2 regions of the Lysinibacillus sp. NPDC093197 genome follow, and region 2 is predicted to be linked to the other one. Evidence: riboswitches for the same ligand, from Rfam matches in the RefSeq annotation. Region 2 holds a riboswitch; the other holds the start of a gene.
The links. A riboswitch is a leader RNA that binds a small molecule or an ion and turns the genes downstream of it on or off. The one in region 2 is predicted to bind cobalamin.

Region 1: it holds a riboswitch for cobalamin, as region 2 does, so the genes downstream of both, ACIP9G_RS08890 (glutaredoxin family protein) here and ACIP9G_RS03510 (energy-coupling factor ABC transporter permease) in region 2, are expected to answer to the same signal.

What each region holds. Positions count from the first base shown of each region.
Region 1 covers NZ_JBIVOH010000002.1:610,204-614,778, forward strand. The annotation lists gene nrdE (class 1b ribonucleoside-diphosphate reductase subunit alpha) at 1-824, opposite strand, end outside; gene nrdI (class Ib ribonucleoside-diphosphate reductase assembly flavoprotein NrdI) at 821-1,180, opposite strand; gene ACIP9G_RS08890 (glutaredoxin family protein) at 1,177-1,401, opposite strand; cobalamin riboswitch at 1,521-1,697, opposite strand; gene ACIP9G_RS08895 (ferrochelatase) at 2,237-3,145, opposite strand; gene ACIP9G_RS08900 (ABC transporter ATP-binding protein) at 3,235-4,023, opposite strand; gene ACIP9G_RS08905 (FecCD family ABC transporter permease) at 4,010-4,575, opposite strand, start outside.
Region 2 covers NZ_JBIVOH010000001.1:681,169-692,802, forward strand. The annotation lists gene cobJ (precorrin-3B C(17)-methyltransferase) at 1-720, opposite strand, end outside; gene ACIP9G_RS03505 ((2Fe-2S) ferredoxin domain-containing protein) at 724-1,095, opposite strand; cobalamin riboswitch at 1,234-1,413, opposite strand; cobalamin riboswitch at 1,669-1,852, shown strand; partial or broken gene ACIP9G_RS03510 (energy-coupling factor ABC transporter permease) at 2,075-2,739, shown strand; gene ACIP9G_RS03515 (energy-coupling factor ABC transporter substrate-binding protein) at 2,741-3,013, shown strand; gene cbiQ (cobalt ECF transporter T component CbiQ) at 3,017-3,790, shown strand; gene ACIP9G_RS03525 (energy-coupling factor ABC transporter ATP-binding protein) at 3,787-4,623, shown strand; gene ACIP9G_RS03530 (S8 family peptidase) at 4,754-8,275, shown strand; gene ACIP9G_RS03535 (NUDIX hydrolase) at 8,377-8,994, opposite strand; gene ACIP9G_RS03540 (HAD family hydrolase) at 8,991-9,635, opposite strand; gene ACIP9G_RS03545 (GNAT family N-acetyltransferase) at 9,870-10,310, opposite strand; gene ACIP9G_RS03550 (YkuS family protein) at 10,480-10,725, opposite strand; gene ACIP9G_RS03555 (GNAT family N-acetyltransferase) at 10,939-11,487, shown strand; gene ACIP9G_RS03560 (DNA polymerase IV) at 11,546-11,634, opposite strand, start outside.

The DNA of each region.
Region 1 (4,575 bases), on a different contig from region 2:
GATAGTGTTGCTAGACGGATTTTATCATCCGCATTTGGCTTTTTCGATGAAATAAAATTTTCTATATCTGCGTGGAAAATATTTAGATAGACAACGCCAGAGCCGTTTCGTTGTCCAAGCTGATTCGAATAGCTAAAAGAATTTTCTAAAAGTTTAGCAACTGGGATAACACCACTTGCACGATTTAAAATTTCTTTAATTGGATCACCTAATGGACGTAAATCTGTTAAGTTTACCCCCACTCCACCTCCAAGGCGAGATAGCTCCAAACAATAACCAATATTTTCAGCAATACTATTCATTGAATCGTCCATTGATAGTTTAAAGCAGCTTACTAATTCGCCACGCGCTTTTTTCCCACTGTTTAATGCAGTTGGCGTTGCTGGTTGGTACGCTTCCATCATTGCCTCAACAGAACGTTCTGCTAACACAGTGTTCCCTTGTGCTAAATATAAAGCGATGATAACAATACGATCTTCATATTTTTCTAAAATTTCTTCTCCGTCACGACTTTTCATTGCGTAGCTATCATAAAATTTACTCGCACTCATAAATGAAGGGAAACGGAAATTGTAATCGTATGCTTTTTTGTATAGATGTTTAATAAAATCTATATCATACATGTCGATAAATTGTTTCTCATAGTAACCCTCATCGACTAAATAGCGAATTTTTTCTTCAATATCAATAAAATAACGTAGACGCACATTTACATATTCTAAAAAATAACGGCGTGTTGCTTCACGGTCCTTTTCAAGCTCTAATTGACCTGTCGTGCTATAGCGATTAAGCACCTCATTATTAAGCTTTAAATATGTTTTCATCCCTTCACCCTCGTTTCATAAAACATTTGTATTACTTCATAATCAGCCTGATATCCCCGTAAATCTAATTTACATACTAACGGGACCTTATAGGCTTCTGCAATTTTCTCACCAGCTCCGCCAAACACATGATGTCCAAAATTACTATTACCACTAACAGCTACTCCCTTGCAAAATTCCTTGTTTTGCTCTAAAAAGCGGGCTACTTTTGCAGGAATATCACCTAAGCCGTCTGTGTATGTAATTAAAAGATAGGGCTCAGTCAACAATAATCCATCATAAATTTCAATTGACTCACCATCTAATTTAGTAACAATACTTCGCACATTACCTGTACGACTGGCATAAACGATCATATTGCAATCATCTCAATTTGAGAAACAATTTCTTTGACATCTCCTATAAATGTGTCATTTACTTCAAGAACAGGCACACTTAAAAAACCTGCGTCCATAATTTTTTGTTTTGCTTGTTCGTCATGATCAATATTCACAATTTCTGCCTCAAGTCCTGCACGTTGTAATTCCGATTTGACCCAAAGACATTTTGGGCATATAGTTTTAGTATAAAGTTTCATTTTAAATTCCCTCTTTTCATAATATAAAAAGGCTATCTCTCGGGAGAGACAGCCTAAGTTAGAAACGTAAAAAAGCCAAAGAATAGTCACGTCCCCATTTCTTATTCCCCGAAGAAAGGTTGATTTGTTTTATGATAGGCAGGTCTCCTGGCTTTGCTTCATTCTCTGATATCCTTCCCATACCAACGCACAGTGGATTAAATCATCGTCAGCTTAACAGTTGCGGGGACAGCGTCGGATATACCGAACTTCCCTATTAAACTACATATAGTAGTACCTACATAAAACGAACACAATATATTGTTATTGAACACAATTAAGTGTACCATCCTTCAAGTAAAAAGTAAATCCAGAAAAGTGAATTCTTTATAGTGTAACTTTTCATTATATTCTTTAGGAAGAACAAACTGTTAATAAATGAAAACGACTAGCTAGTTAAGCATAATAAACAACATAGTTAGTAGTTCCAAAGAATTATAGCTTGATTTATAGAGATTATTCATAGAATCTCAAGGAATTATTATGCTACCTACTGCAGCCTATATTAAACTGAAGATTATATTTAATATACTTCTTAATATAAGTTTATATCTGTTAAACCATTTTAGCCACTATCGTAAGCCCTATTACTTTTTAGAAAAAAGATTTTAAAATGAACCTGCCGTATGTTCGATTTCATTTTTAATCATTTTGTAGCGATCAAACCTGTCTTTGTTGTTTTGCACTCGTTTGCTTTTCTAATTAAAAACAAATAGCCATCTGACATCAATGAAATCTCGACATCAGATGGCAATATAAGTTTTAAGCATGACTACACGTAATGGTACCGACTAGCTCAGTTATGAGCTGGAATAAATGACTCGACAATGGCAGCTAAAGCTTGAATGGTATCATAGCTATCACCTGGAAACTCCGATTTGGCAAATTCTACTTGAAGTTCCTCACATAATCTATGACATTCATATCCGACTTCAAAATAAGACTCAATATCCGCTGAAAGGGAAAGGAGCTCACAAGTGACGATACCTTGAGCACCCTCGCCTTGTAATGAATTAATTTTATCTTTTACATTTGGACCTAGCCAGTCACCTTTCCCATGACCGCTTCGATATGTAATATGCCAGTTATCAATTTGAACTGCTTTTGAAATGGCTTCGGCTAATTCGGAAAACTGACGTACATAGTTTTCGTTTTTTTCGGGATCAATTGGTTGACTATGGACGGTATATAAAACATGCGTCTGTGCTCGTTTTTCAACTGGAATCCATTCAAATGCACGTTGAACACGATCTTTATATACAGCAAGTAATTCATCGTTTAAATGCCAATTTTTCGCATGAATGACCTTAACGTCATGAGAAGCTAATAACGTACTAACTTCATCATGAAACGCTGCAGCACCTGTAGACATAATCGGATTTACAGGTAGCGTAATAAAGGTTGTAATACCATCTTCAAGCATTGTGTCAACAACATCTGGAATATAAGGTTCTGTATGTTTGTATGCATTATATACTTTTACAGGCTGTGTTAAGCGATTCTGTAAAGAATGTTCCAGCCCTTTAGCAATACGCCCCGTATTTGCTGCTAATGGATCAACACCGCCTAATTTTTTAAATTGTGCCGTAACGTTTTCAATCACGTGTGGTGGTGGTGTTTTACCTTTCATTATATGTGTAAAATAAGGTGTTACATCGTCTAAAGATTTCGGTGCGCCATAAGCGTAATAAATTATACCAATCATATTTTAAATCTCCTTTTCTTCATTATAATAAGTTAATTTTTATGGGTGTTGTAGTTGCTGCATATTTCTACCCGAAACATGAGCTTTCATCATTTGCAAGAACTTGAGCACAATTTTACCGGGGTAAAGATTGGATTTCCATCTTGCATATAAATTTCAGCATCAATTTCAAAAATTGTTTGAAACATTTCTTTACATAATACACAATGTGGTGAATCGTCGTAATGTATTTTTCCTTTCTTTAGTACAATCAGCCGTTCACTATTTTGTGCAGCTTGGTTAATATCATGTAACACCATAATAACGGTCATATTGTATTTATGATTTAACTCTTTTACAAGCTCCATCACTTCTAATTGATGTGCAATATCTAGATATGTTGTTGGTTCATCTAGCAGTAACACTTTAGGATGCTGCGCTACAGTCATTGCAATCCAAGCACGTTGTCGTTCACCTCCAGACATCGAAGGCAGAACACGATTTTGCAAGTCTTTCAATCCAGTTACATCAATCGCCCAATCGACAATTTCTTTATCCTCTTTTGACAGGACCGTCTTCCCTCCGCTATGCGGATGACGCCCAAACTCTACTAACTCGCGCACTGTTAAATCTAATTGATGACTATTCATTTGCGGGAGCATCGTTAGTGTTTTAGCCACTTCTTTCGACTTCATTTCATGAATGTTTCGTTCATCTAAAAATACTGTACCACTATTTGGTTTTAAAAGACGTGAAATCACACGTAATAATGTTGATTTCCCCGAGCCATTTGGACCTATTAAACTAACAACTTCTCCTTCATTGATCTTCAAGGTAATATCATCTAACTTGAACTTGGTGAACTCATGTTGATATTGAATGTGCTCAGTTCGTAGCAATGGAATTCCCCTTTCTATGAATTAAATAAAGGAAATACGGCCCACCAATAAATGCTAGTAAAATGCCAACAGGAAACTCAATAGGATCAAATACTGTTCTCGCAATTGTATCAGCGAAAACAACAAGTAAGCCACCAGCTAAAGCTGAAGTAGGTAGTAAATATTTATGATCTCCACCGATAATTAGTCGTAAAATATGCGGTACAACCAAACCGACAAACCCAATTAATCCGGCAACACTTACTGCTATTCCTGCTAATAGCGTACTTAATGCAATTAAAAAGAATCGACTTCGTTCAACATTGTGCCCTAAAAGGCTTGCCATTTCATCTCCTAGACGCATAATACGAATATGTTTAATTGCATAAAAGGATAATACAATTGCTACAAGAACATAGTAAATAATCATTTTAAACTGCACCCAACCAACACCAGTCAAACCACCAGACAACCATGGCAGGACAGATTGTACACGATCGCTATACAAAATCATAAGTGCATTTGTTCCTGCACCACAAAGTGCATTAATGGCTACCCCTACTAAAATAATTC
Region 2 (11,634 bases):
ATTGTCATAGAAAAATGTCGATGAATTTCCAATAATAACTGTAGTTAACATGCCGATATCATGCTCGAGCATCTCTGCTAAAGTCGTCATCGTTATTTCCTGACGATCACGGTAGGCACTTTTCACAAGTCCTACAGGTGTATCCGGTGATCGATATTCTAGTAAAATCCGTTGTGCTTCTACAATTTGACGTGTACGGCGACCACTTTTTGGGTTATATAACGCAATGACAAAATCGGCCATCGCCGCAGCTTCCACACGCTTTGCAATTAAATTCCAAGGTGTTAAATGATCGCTTAAACTAATCGTGCAAGAATCATGCATAATCGGTGCGCCTAGCAAACTTGCACACGAATTAATAGCAGAAATTCCTGGCACAATTTCGACTTCAACACCTGTTGCTTCCGTCCACCCAAGCTCAATTAGTACTTCATATACAAGTCCAGCCATCCCATATACGCCTGAGTCACCACTCGAAATAACAGAAACGATATTTCCAGCCTCCGCTTGACGTACCGCTTCTTGTGCTCGTGACACTTCTTCTGTCATACCAGTACTAACAATCGACTTCGCACTTACTAAATCTTGAATGAGCTCAACATACGTTTTATAACCGATAATAAATTCACTTTGTTGTAATGCCTCTACAGCACGTGTCGTAATATGCTTGAAATCTCCAGGTCCAAAGCCTACAACAAAAATCTTTCCTTTTTGCGCCATTTTTTACCCCTCTTTCACCTTGTCGATGCCTTTAATGGCTGTTGTTTGTGGGGTACGTTGCAACGTACCTTCTGTCAGTGTAAAAACATGCTCGCTGTGTAAAGAATCATGGTTTAAATCTTTTACAAGTGTTCTACCATGCTCAACTGTTGGTACACGATACCAATTTCCCTGTGGGTACGCGATCACAACACAAGCATCTTTACATCTGCCATTACAACGCGTTCTTGTCGTATGTATTTCCTTATCGAGTGCTAATTTCTCTATTTCGTCTCGTATTGCGAGCGTAATTTCCTCAGCTTCTTTTTTCATGCAACTACTACCATTACAAATAAAAAGATGGGTTTTCATGCCCTCTAAATTCCAAGTTGTCATTGCTTTTCTCCCCTCATTCTACTTTTAGGAAAAAGAAAAAACCTTTACTCGATATCGAAGAGTAAAGGTTTTATAGAAGCCAAAATAAAAACGAATATACACGTATCCGCTCTCGCTTCACTTCTCCCTCCGAAAAGTTTGCATATCATCAACTAAGCAGGTTTCCTGACTTAAGCTTCCTCTTACTTTCGCGCCTTCCCAAGTTTTCAGTGGCATTGCGATTTCATCAGCTATTACAGTAGCGGGGGCTGTATCGGATTTACACCGATTTCCCTATTATCTCGAAGTATATCGAGCACTTAATGATGGATTTATATTTAAATTTTAAAATGAAATGTTAATAAAACGAATATAAAACTGTTTCTATCATAGCCTATCATTTTTATACTTTTCAACATTTCTTTTTTATTTATTAGATTTTTAATAAAATTTCAACAAATATTTCATTAAAATTGATAGATTTTCTCTGACATTTATCTGAATTTTCTAGATTGTTATTTTATAAAAAATTTTTTACAAAAAAAAGGATAGCTTATGATTGGAAAAACATGTTACACTTCTTCGTGAAAACTCACAACTTCATCTTTTTTCGGTGCGAAGTGTATACATTTCGCTTAAAAGGGAAGCCGGTTCAAGTCCGGCGCGGTCCCGCCACTGTACTAGGGAATTTTATAGAAAATGTCACTGTCCATAGGACGGGAAGGCCTATAAAATGTTGAACTAAAGCCAGGAGACCTGCCGAGAAAATCGTGATCGTTTCAACCTACGAGGAGAGGTGTGCGGCTTGGCAAATGACAGTTCTATTTGCTTTTTCAGCTATGCACTTTTTCCGAAACGGAGAAGTGCTTTTTTTATTGCGCACGCTACATTCGAAAATTACTGTTGAGGAGGAAAGGTTTTGAAATTTTCTTTTTGGAAACTTAGTTATTTCTTAGTGGCTCTTTTACTAGTACCAAAACGAGCGTTTGCCATGCATATCATGGAAGGATTTTTGCCGATTGAATGGGCGATTTTTTGGTGGGTTATTTCGATTCCATTTATTATTTTAGGATTACGTTCTATTCGTAAAACAATTGACGAAAATCCTGAAACGAAAATGATATTAGGCTTATCAGGTGCATTCGCATTCGTCTTATCGGCACTGAAAATTCCATCAGTAACAGGAAGTTGCTCACATCCTACTGGTGTTGGCCTTGGTACAGTTCTTTTTGGACCATTAGCCATGAGTGTGATTGGAACAATCGTTTTATTATTCCAATCATTACTTTTAGCACATGGTGGTATTACCACTTTAGGTGCAAATGCTTTCTCTATGGCGATTGTAGGACCAATTATTGCGTATTATGTCTTTAAAGGTTCTCAAAAAATCGGTCTATCATTCTCTATTGCTGTCTTTTTTGCACGATGCTTGGGGACTTAGGTACATATGTTGTCACTTCAGTTCAATTAGCATTGGCTTTCCCTTCTGAAGTAGGAGGCTTTATGGCTTCATTCACAAAATTTGCAGGTATTTTTGCTTTAACACAAATCCCTCTAGCAATTAGTGAAGGAATTTTAACAGTTATCGTTATGAATTTCTTAAAAAAATACAATGTGAGCGAATTAAAGGCACTACGTGTTTTCTCAGCAAAGGAGGCACATTAGGATGAAGAAAAATTTACTGCTACTAGCTGTCGTTGTACTTTTAGCAATCATCCCTCTTTTCGTACAAAAAGGTGCAGAATTCGGTGGTGCAGACGGAGAAGCTGAAGCTGCAATCGGTGAAATTAATGCAGAATATGAACCATGGTTTGAAAGCTTATGGGAGCCACCAAGTGGTGAAATTGAAAGCTTATTATTCGTATTACAGGCTGCGATTGGTGCTGGCTTTATTGGCTATTTCGTAGGCTATATGCGCGGCAAGCATAAGGAAGGTTAAACGATGTTACTCATTGATAAGTATGCTTATATGAATAAACTAGCGTCCGTTCATCCGTTAGAAAAAATGACGTTTTCCTTGGGGTTACTGCTATTGTCGCTTATCGTGAGAGATGAACTTATTTCACTCATTACATTTATTGTAATGAGTGCTTTTATCATTTTAGGCGCAAAAATCCCTTTCCAATATTATGCGAAATTACTGCTGTTACCAGGATTTTTTCTGCTATCCAGTTTACTATCTATTTTGATTTCAATTGCACCAAATTCAAGTAACCTCCCAGCACATTTCTGGGCATTTTCTCTTAGTAATTGGACTTTTTTCATCGGAAATGAAAGCTTGATCACAGCACAGCAGCTATTGTTCTCTGTATTAGGCAGTATTAGCTGTTTATACTTTTTAATTTTAACGACATCGGTACAATCTATTTGTCACGTCTTACGTCAATGGCGTCTGCCTGCTTTATTTGTAGAATTAGTAGAGCTAACGTATCGATTTATTTTCATCTTTTTAAATAGCATGCAAAAAATTCATCTTGCTCAACAATCACGCCTTGGCTATCAATCACCTATGCAATGGTTACGGTCGATTTCCATGCTTATTGCAGCATTGTTTGCGGAAATGTTTCAACGTAGTCGTGAACTAAATAATGCGATGCAAGCACGTGGTGGCGAATCTATTTATTGGCAAGACAGTGTATGTTATAGCAAGAAAAACTGGTTTGGAATTGTTTTTATATTTTTATTCCTCGTAATATATGGAGGTTTTTTCTCATGACAGAGCTTTATTTTGATCTTAAACATTTATCATATGCTTATGCAGACGGTACCGAGGCACTTACAGATATTTCATTGCAAATTCCAAAGGGGAAAAAAATCGCCCTACTAGGTCATAATGGTGCTGGCAAATCAACACTATTTCAGCATCTAAATGGAATTTTAAAACCGACCGATGGCAACATTACGTTTTGCAACGAAGCGCTTAGCTATTCTAGAAAAGCATTATCCGCATTACGTCAGCAGGTCGGCATCGTATTCCAAGATGCTGACAATCAACTTTTTTCAGGTACAGTAAAGCAAGATATCGCTTTCGGGCCATTAAATCTTGGCTGGTCTCATGAAAAAATCGAGGAAAAAATCGCCTGGGCAGTAGCACAAACAGAGGTTGAGTCATTACTTGATAAGCCCATACATTTTTTAAGCGTCGGACAGAAAAAACGTGTTGCCATGGCAGGTGTGCTGGCAATGGAACCTTCTGTATTACTATTAGATGAACCGACTGCTGGACTAGACAATTATTATGCTGCACAACTTTTACATTACTTAGCTAAATTAGAAAATGGGGAACGAACTTTTTTATTGGCAACCCATGATATCGCTTTGGCTTATGAATGGGCGGATCAAATAATTGTTATGGAGGCTGGGAAAGTCATTTACAATGGGGATCCGGTCGAATTGTTCTATCAAGAGAAGTTACTTGAACTAGCCCATCTTGAACGACCATGGGTTTTTGAAATAACCCTCGCCTTACAAAACAAAAAGTTATTTGACGTTGGCTTGCCTATGCCTCGATCAAAAGAAGACTTACAAACACTTATCGAGCAGCTCTAAATTGTTTGGGTGCCAGGCACTCAAACAATTTTAAAACAATTGAAAAAAATTTATTGAGATATGAAACTTTTCTATTTTCCATCCGTTATAAATAGTGAAATGTCATATTTTACTGAAGGAGGAAAAACAATTGAAAAACTGGGTGATGAAATCAATCGCTGTCGTAGCATGTTCTGCACTAATGGTTCCTGCTGCTTCTGCCTTTGCTGAAGCACCACAGAACCCAGAATTGGTGACAAGTATGCTCGCTAGCAACAAAAGGCAAGCATTAAAGCAGTTCAACGATCAAACAGGAGGAAACGAATGGATTAGTGCCGATACTATTATCGTCAAACATTCGGGTCTTGCGAAGACCGTACATAGTAAAATTGGTTCAAAAGTAATTCGATCGATTCCTTCATTAGGTTACGAAGTAATCCAACTAAAAAAAGGCATAACATTAACAGAGGCTGTTTCGTATTATGCCAAGCAAAACGGAGTCAAAAGTGTATCTCCAAGCTACAAGTACCAATCCTTTAATAATGCAGTCGATCCAAAGAAAAAGGATATGTATCATATAAATCTACTGCAAATTGATAAGGCTTTATCATTAGCAGGAAATCATGAGGTCAAAGTAGCAGTTATCGATTCTGGTGTAGATTATAAACATCCAGATTTGAAGTCTCAAGTGCTTCCACCTTATAATGCAGCAACGCCTGCCAATACCTCATTTTCTGATCCACACGGGACGCATGTAGCAGGCATTATTGCAGCTACTAAAGATAATGGGCTTGGTGGACATGGTATTTATCCATCAGCAAAGATTCTGCCAATAGATGTCTTTAACGGCAAACAAACTGCAAATGATTTCGTTATTGCACAAGGTATACTTTACGCTATTGAACAAAACGCTGACGTTATTAATATGAGTCTCGGTGGCTACGGAGAATCTCCACTAATGCAGGAAGCCGTTAAAAAAGCAATCGATAAAGGCATTACGATTGTAGCTGCTGCGGGTAATGATTCAACAGATCAATACTCCTTCCCCGCTTCTTTCGAAGGTGTCATTAGCGTTGGTTCTACAAATGAACGCAATAAACTATCAAGCTATTCCAACTATGGACCATCAGTGGACTTAGTTGCGCCAGGAGAAGATATTTATAGTACCGTTTATGATCGAAAAAAGGGATCATCCTTCACAGCATTTAGCGGGACTTCAATGGCATCTCCTGTAGTTGCGGGTGTAGCAGCCCTACTAAAATCAAAATATCCCACTTTAAAGCCTCATGAAATAGAGGCAATACTCGAAATGACCGCAAAGGATTTAGGTGAAAGAGGCTACGACCTAACCTATGGACATGGCCTCGTCGACCCATTAAAAGCAATGCACTTCGATTTAAACAACCTACCAGAGCGCTATTCTGAAACAAAAGAAGAGCGTCTAACCAATGCCAAAGTGCTTAATAAAAATAGTCTGAATACCGAAAAAGGCGAATTCAAGCTACCAGATGAAAAGAAATGGTATAAAACTGAATTAGATGCAGGTGAATATGTTCAACTATCATTAAAAGGTGCTAGCAACTATGACTATGCATTTGACTTATACTTCTACCCTACAGGTCAAAAAGATGAGTCTGAAACTATCAATGTCAATGATGTTCGCGCAGGAAAACAAGAAGGCTACCTTTATAAAGCAGAGCAAGCAGGAACGCTTCTTATTGGCGTTAAGGATCATAATGGTGGCTATAGCTTAAAAGGTGCATCAAACTATATTTTCACAGCGCAAACGACAAATGAATTACCGATCGATTCATTAGCAATGGATAGTGCACATAAAATTCAACAGTTCCCATTTAGTACGGCAGGAGAAAATTATACGTTACTCTCAGACAATCAACAAGGTGACCAAGATTACTTTACATTTTCAGTAACGCAACCATCAACATTGAAATTTGATTTATCTGGTCTACCTGGTGTTACAGCATCAATGGAAATCTATTTAAAAAGTGATTTGGATAACATATCAACAGAACAAATAGATGAAGACGAATGGAATGAAAATGCACCCTACCCATTACAAGCATCTTCAAGCTCAGCAAAAGGTGAAAGTGTAAGTATCGTTTTCGATGCAATCCCTGATGAAGAGTATGTACTAAGTGTATCCAATGACAACAGTGGCGCAGTGTCAATCGATATGCTCTTTAATGGCGGTATTGATAACGAGGAAAAAGCGAACATGAATGAATCAATTATTCCTTACACGTTAAAAGGAGAAATTGTTCATCTTCCTGAAGATGAAGACGGACTTCCATTGGATGAGCCAATGCTTGAAGACGATGTACAAAATAGTGATGGTGCACCAGCTCCAAATAAAGCAAAAAAACGTGAACGAGGAAAAAATTTTTTAAATCTTCTTTCAGGTCCCGATTTTGAGGAAAATGGTTTAGATGCGGATCTCATTATGGCGAATGCGATTCCTTTTAATATCGGTGAAGATCAAAAAGCATACTTCCAAACTGAATATGATGAAGATTATTTCGTATTTACTGCTCCAGAAGATGCGATTTATGGTTTCCAAATTAAAAAAGGAAATAATCAAGAGCCAACTGGCACTATATTTGAATATGATGAGGAAACAAATGAATTGCTTCCACTTTCTTCATTAGCGAATGATTCGGGGCTGATTGGTCTACTTTACGGAGTAACAATTGATGAAGACGATCCAAAAACAATTGCTCTGAAAAAAGATAAAACTTATGTTATCAAAATTGTTAATTTTGGTGGCCGCTCCATCGAACCATATTCACTTACATCAAGAAAAATGGCAGCTATACCTGAAGACAAAAACAATGAAATTAATACAGACATCACTGCTCAAACGATTGAACCAGGTATCAATTATCAAAATCATCTCCTCTATAATGATGATAAAGATTACTACTACTATAAACATCGGGGCGAGGATACAGTGTTGAGTCTTCTGTTATCTTCCGTTCCATATACAAATGAACAACTCAATCAAATACCAAAGGAACTACAATTTGACTTGAAATTTTCTGGTTCAATTATTGAGGATACAAACGGCAATATGCAAATCGACGACGATGAACTAGCGAAAGAAATACCGTTTGGACAAGGTGAAAACTTATTTGAAATATTTCTTGGTCTCTCAGGTACTTCAGAGGTCAACACATCTTTCCTAGCGAAAAGAAATCGCGGTTACTTTATTACTCTTAGCGCCACGGACTTTGGGCTCTTATCGCTCCAACCATACACATTATCTGTATTTAATCATAAAAATGTTGATGAAGATGCAGATTCCACATTAGTGCATGGTGTGCCAACAAAACCAACTATGCTAACGAAAAACGGCGATAAATATATGGCTAATCAATATTTAAATGCTAGTGTGCCATTTGGCGATAAAGACTATTTCGAATTCTACAATGACCGCAAACGCGATGTGTTCTTCTCCTTACAAACTGAAAAAGGTTTAGATGGTGTAATTCGTATTATTGATGCCAATGGAAAAACGGTTGAAACATTAGATCTTTACGGTTCCAAAGATACTGAAGTAGGTTCCGTTGAACTAGATAAAGGAACATATTATATAGAGGTTAGTGAAGTAAACGGCAAAGCTAGTACACAACCATATACGCTCGAAGTACAGTAACTAGCTGCTAAAGTAAAAAAAGGACGAAAGGCATCGAGTTGAACTTCTCGATGCCTTTTGACTTTATGCCCAATAGCTTTATTCAAAAAATAGCTTTCATCTCAATCAAATAATGTTTTCTTTTCTGGAGTACGTAAAAATTCAAAGAGTATATCTATTTGTGCCATAGTATTTCTATTAGTAGAAAGCGGCGGTAAATTGTGTTGCGAAAAAAAGTGAACATTATTCGTTTCAATACCTATCGTAGCTTCCCCTCCAATAATTTCACACAAAATAAATATCTTATAGTAATGATACGGTTCAGGAGGGTGCTGGTGTTTATTTTTGTCCAATAACGCAAGAAGTCTTACTGGCATTACATCATAACCAGACTCTTCTTTAATTTCCTTTACTACATTCTCTGAAGGAGATAATCCAATATCACAAAACCCTCCTGGTAATGCCCATTTATTATCAATATTCTCTTTTACCATTAATATTTGATTATTTTTAAAAACGACACCACGAACATCCACTTTCGGCGTTTGATAACCTGTTTCATTCGTAAATAAGTCCTTAATTTTGGTCATTTCAAGTTCAGTGTGTAGTGACATAATCTCTGCACTAATGTTACGTAATTCCTCATAACGCTCGATATCATACATATCCTTAGAAAAAGTTAAGCCCGCTTGAGATAATGCTTGTATTTTTTTTGCCCATTCCAACCATTGGTAACTCATAAAATCCCTACTTTTAAGGACTGCTTGAATTCGGTGACACTTTTTATGATTGAATTTGGTTGTTCGTTGAACTCTTCTGTTTGGTATTCGGGTAACCATTGTACGCCAATTGTATAGACATTCGCTTGCAAACCTGCAATGATATCAGCATCACTATCTCCTATATAAACCGCCTCAAAATTTTCAACCTCTAAAAGAGATAATGCTTTTACTAAACCCTCTGGATTAGGTTTAGGTTTTAATACATCATCACCAGTTATGATGACATCAAACAGCCCTTCCATATCTAATGCTTTTAGAGAGATATCCAAGCTTCTTTTTGCCTTTCCCGTGAAAATTCCTATTTTTATATTTGCCTCTTTCAAAGAGGTCAATAATTCACGAATTTCAGGATTAACTTCTACTAAACTTTTATGTAATTCGGCATATTGAGCATAGTAATATTCGATAGCTTCTTCCTTATTAGGATTTGAGAGATTATTTCTAATAATACCTGTTTCAGAAGGACCAAACATTTCCTTAATCTCATTTGCCGTAAGATCCTTATTATCATAGTCTTTAAATACTTTTTGAAAAGCATAATAACAAATTGGTAAAGTATTCGCCAATGTTCCATCAAAATCAAATACGATAGCTTTCATATTTTGCTCCTTTTAGTTTATATAGTGATTCCAACGGACATTGTATACATTGTTGAAATCCCTCTAGTTCTTATTATGATTGTCTGCCCTCCTTTAAAGTTATTAATATATATATTTTACAAATGTTTCTAAAACCCTTTTAATTATTTGTGACTTACGTCTTGAAACCTATTACTCTATCGTAAATACAATACAAAAAAGCATCTTCATCCAAAATGGATGAGATGCTTATTCTTAATTAAAATACTTAACATAATTACAATATTGATCTTGTTTCATATTAAGATTTTCATATAACTTTCGTGCATGAACATTATCTGTAGCCGTTTGAAGCGTAACATACCGTGCATCTTGTTGCTCACAATATTGAAACACCTTCTCCATCAATGCTTTGCCCACCCCTTGGCCTCTAGCATCGTCCGTTACATATATATCATTTAATATATATGCACGCTGTAATGCAATAGATGAAAAAGTTGGATATAATTGTGCGAAGCCAATCGTTTTCCCATTTACTACAGCAATAAAAATAATGGATTCTTTTAAAGCCATTCGTAATTGGATAAATGCTTTAGCACTGCTTCTATCTGATTCAAGTCCATAAAACTGGCGGTATTCATCAAATAGCACTGTTACTTCTTCTAATTCATCCATAGTCGCGTGAAGTATTTCCATTTCATTCTCTCCCCTTATGTCTACCCATGATTGTTAAAAATATGTAGCTAGTGATAATTATAAAGGAAATGCTGTTATAAAGATATTATGAATAGTACTTCAAAAATGAAATTAAAAGGCGCCGCTCTGAAGTCACTTCAGACTTCAAAAACAGCACCCTTTGCCATATTTAGTGGAAATAATGATCTACACGTTGTATTACTTCATCAGCAGAAAGCCCAGCTGCATCGATAACAGGTCCTGCCATTATAGGATCGCTAATTCCCATAACATCTCTGTCTTGCCCTGTTATTACGCAAGCATCGCATTTTTTTGCATCCTCTTCATTACGAAGCTGAATCACTTCATAACCTTTTGCTTTTAAAGCATTTTCAACATTAGATAATGATTGTTCGACACCGATAATTTTAGACATTTTTCTTCCACCTCCTATATGTTAATGTGCCATATAGGTTTGCTAATTATTCACTTATTTTATTTTTTGTTATGAACAAAAATGTTAATTGTTTTAACAATCATTTTCTAGTAAAACACAAAATTAATTTTCCTTAATTATACAAAATAACCATTATACGTGTTATACTACTTTTTCATAGCATTAAATAACTGGAAGAATAGGAGGAATAACATGATTTATAGTAAAACTGAAAAAACACTAGAAACAGATCGTCTACTGCTACGTCTTTTTAAAGAAACGGATGCGCAAGAAGTCAGTAATTATTGTAACAATTACAATATATACAAAAGCACGTTGAATTTACCTTATCCATATTCATTAGATTGTGCTCTTACATGGATTGCAAATCATGAAAAGCACTATGACTTAGATAAAATGTATGAATTTGCGATTACAGACAAACAAAGTGGTCAGTTATATGGGGCAATCGGTATTTCAAATCATCAACAATACAAAAATGGCGAAATCGCCTATTGGATTGGTGAGGAGCATTGGGGCAATGGCTATGCAACGGAAGCAGCCAAGGCACTAATCGACTTTGTGTTTACAGAGAAAAACTACCATCGTGTTTACGCTCGCTATTTTAAATCAAATCCCGCTTCTGGAAAGATTATGGAGAAATGTGGTATGCAATATGAAGGTACGCTTAAAGACCACATTTATAAAAATGACTCATTTGAAGATATTGTTTTTTACGGAATTATTAATCCGATGAAATAAAAGGCGCAGATGGGGGTTTACGTTGAACGTAATGCCCCTTTTGGTCTTAGGTCCACCCCTATTCGTGATCGTCTAAAAAATCTTTACTAAAGCTTGTTTGTGATTGATAAGAAGATCGTTTACCTATATCAACACCTCGTTTAATGA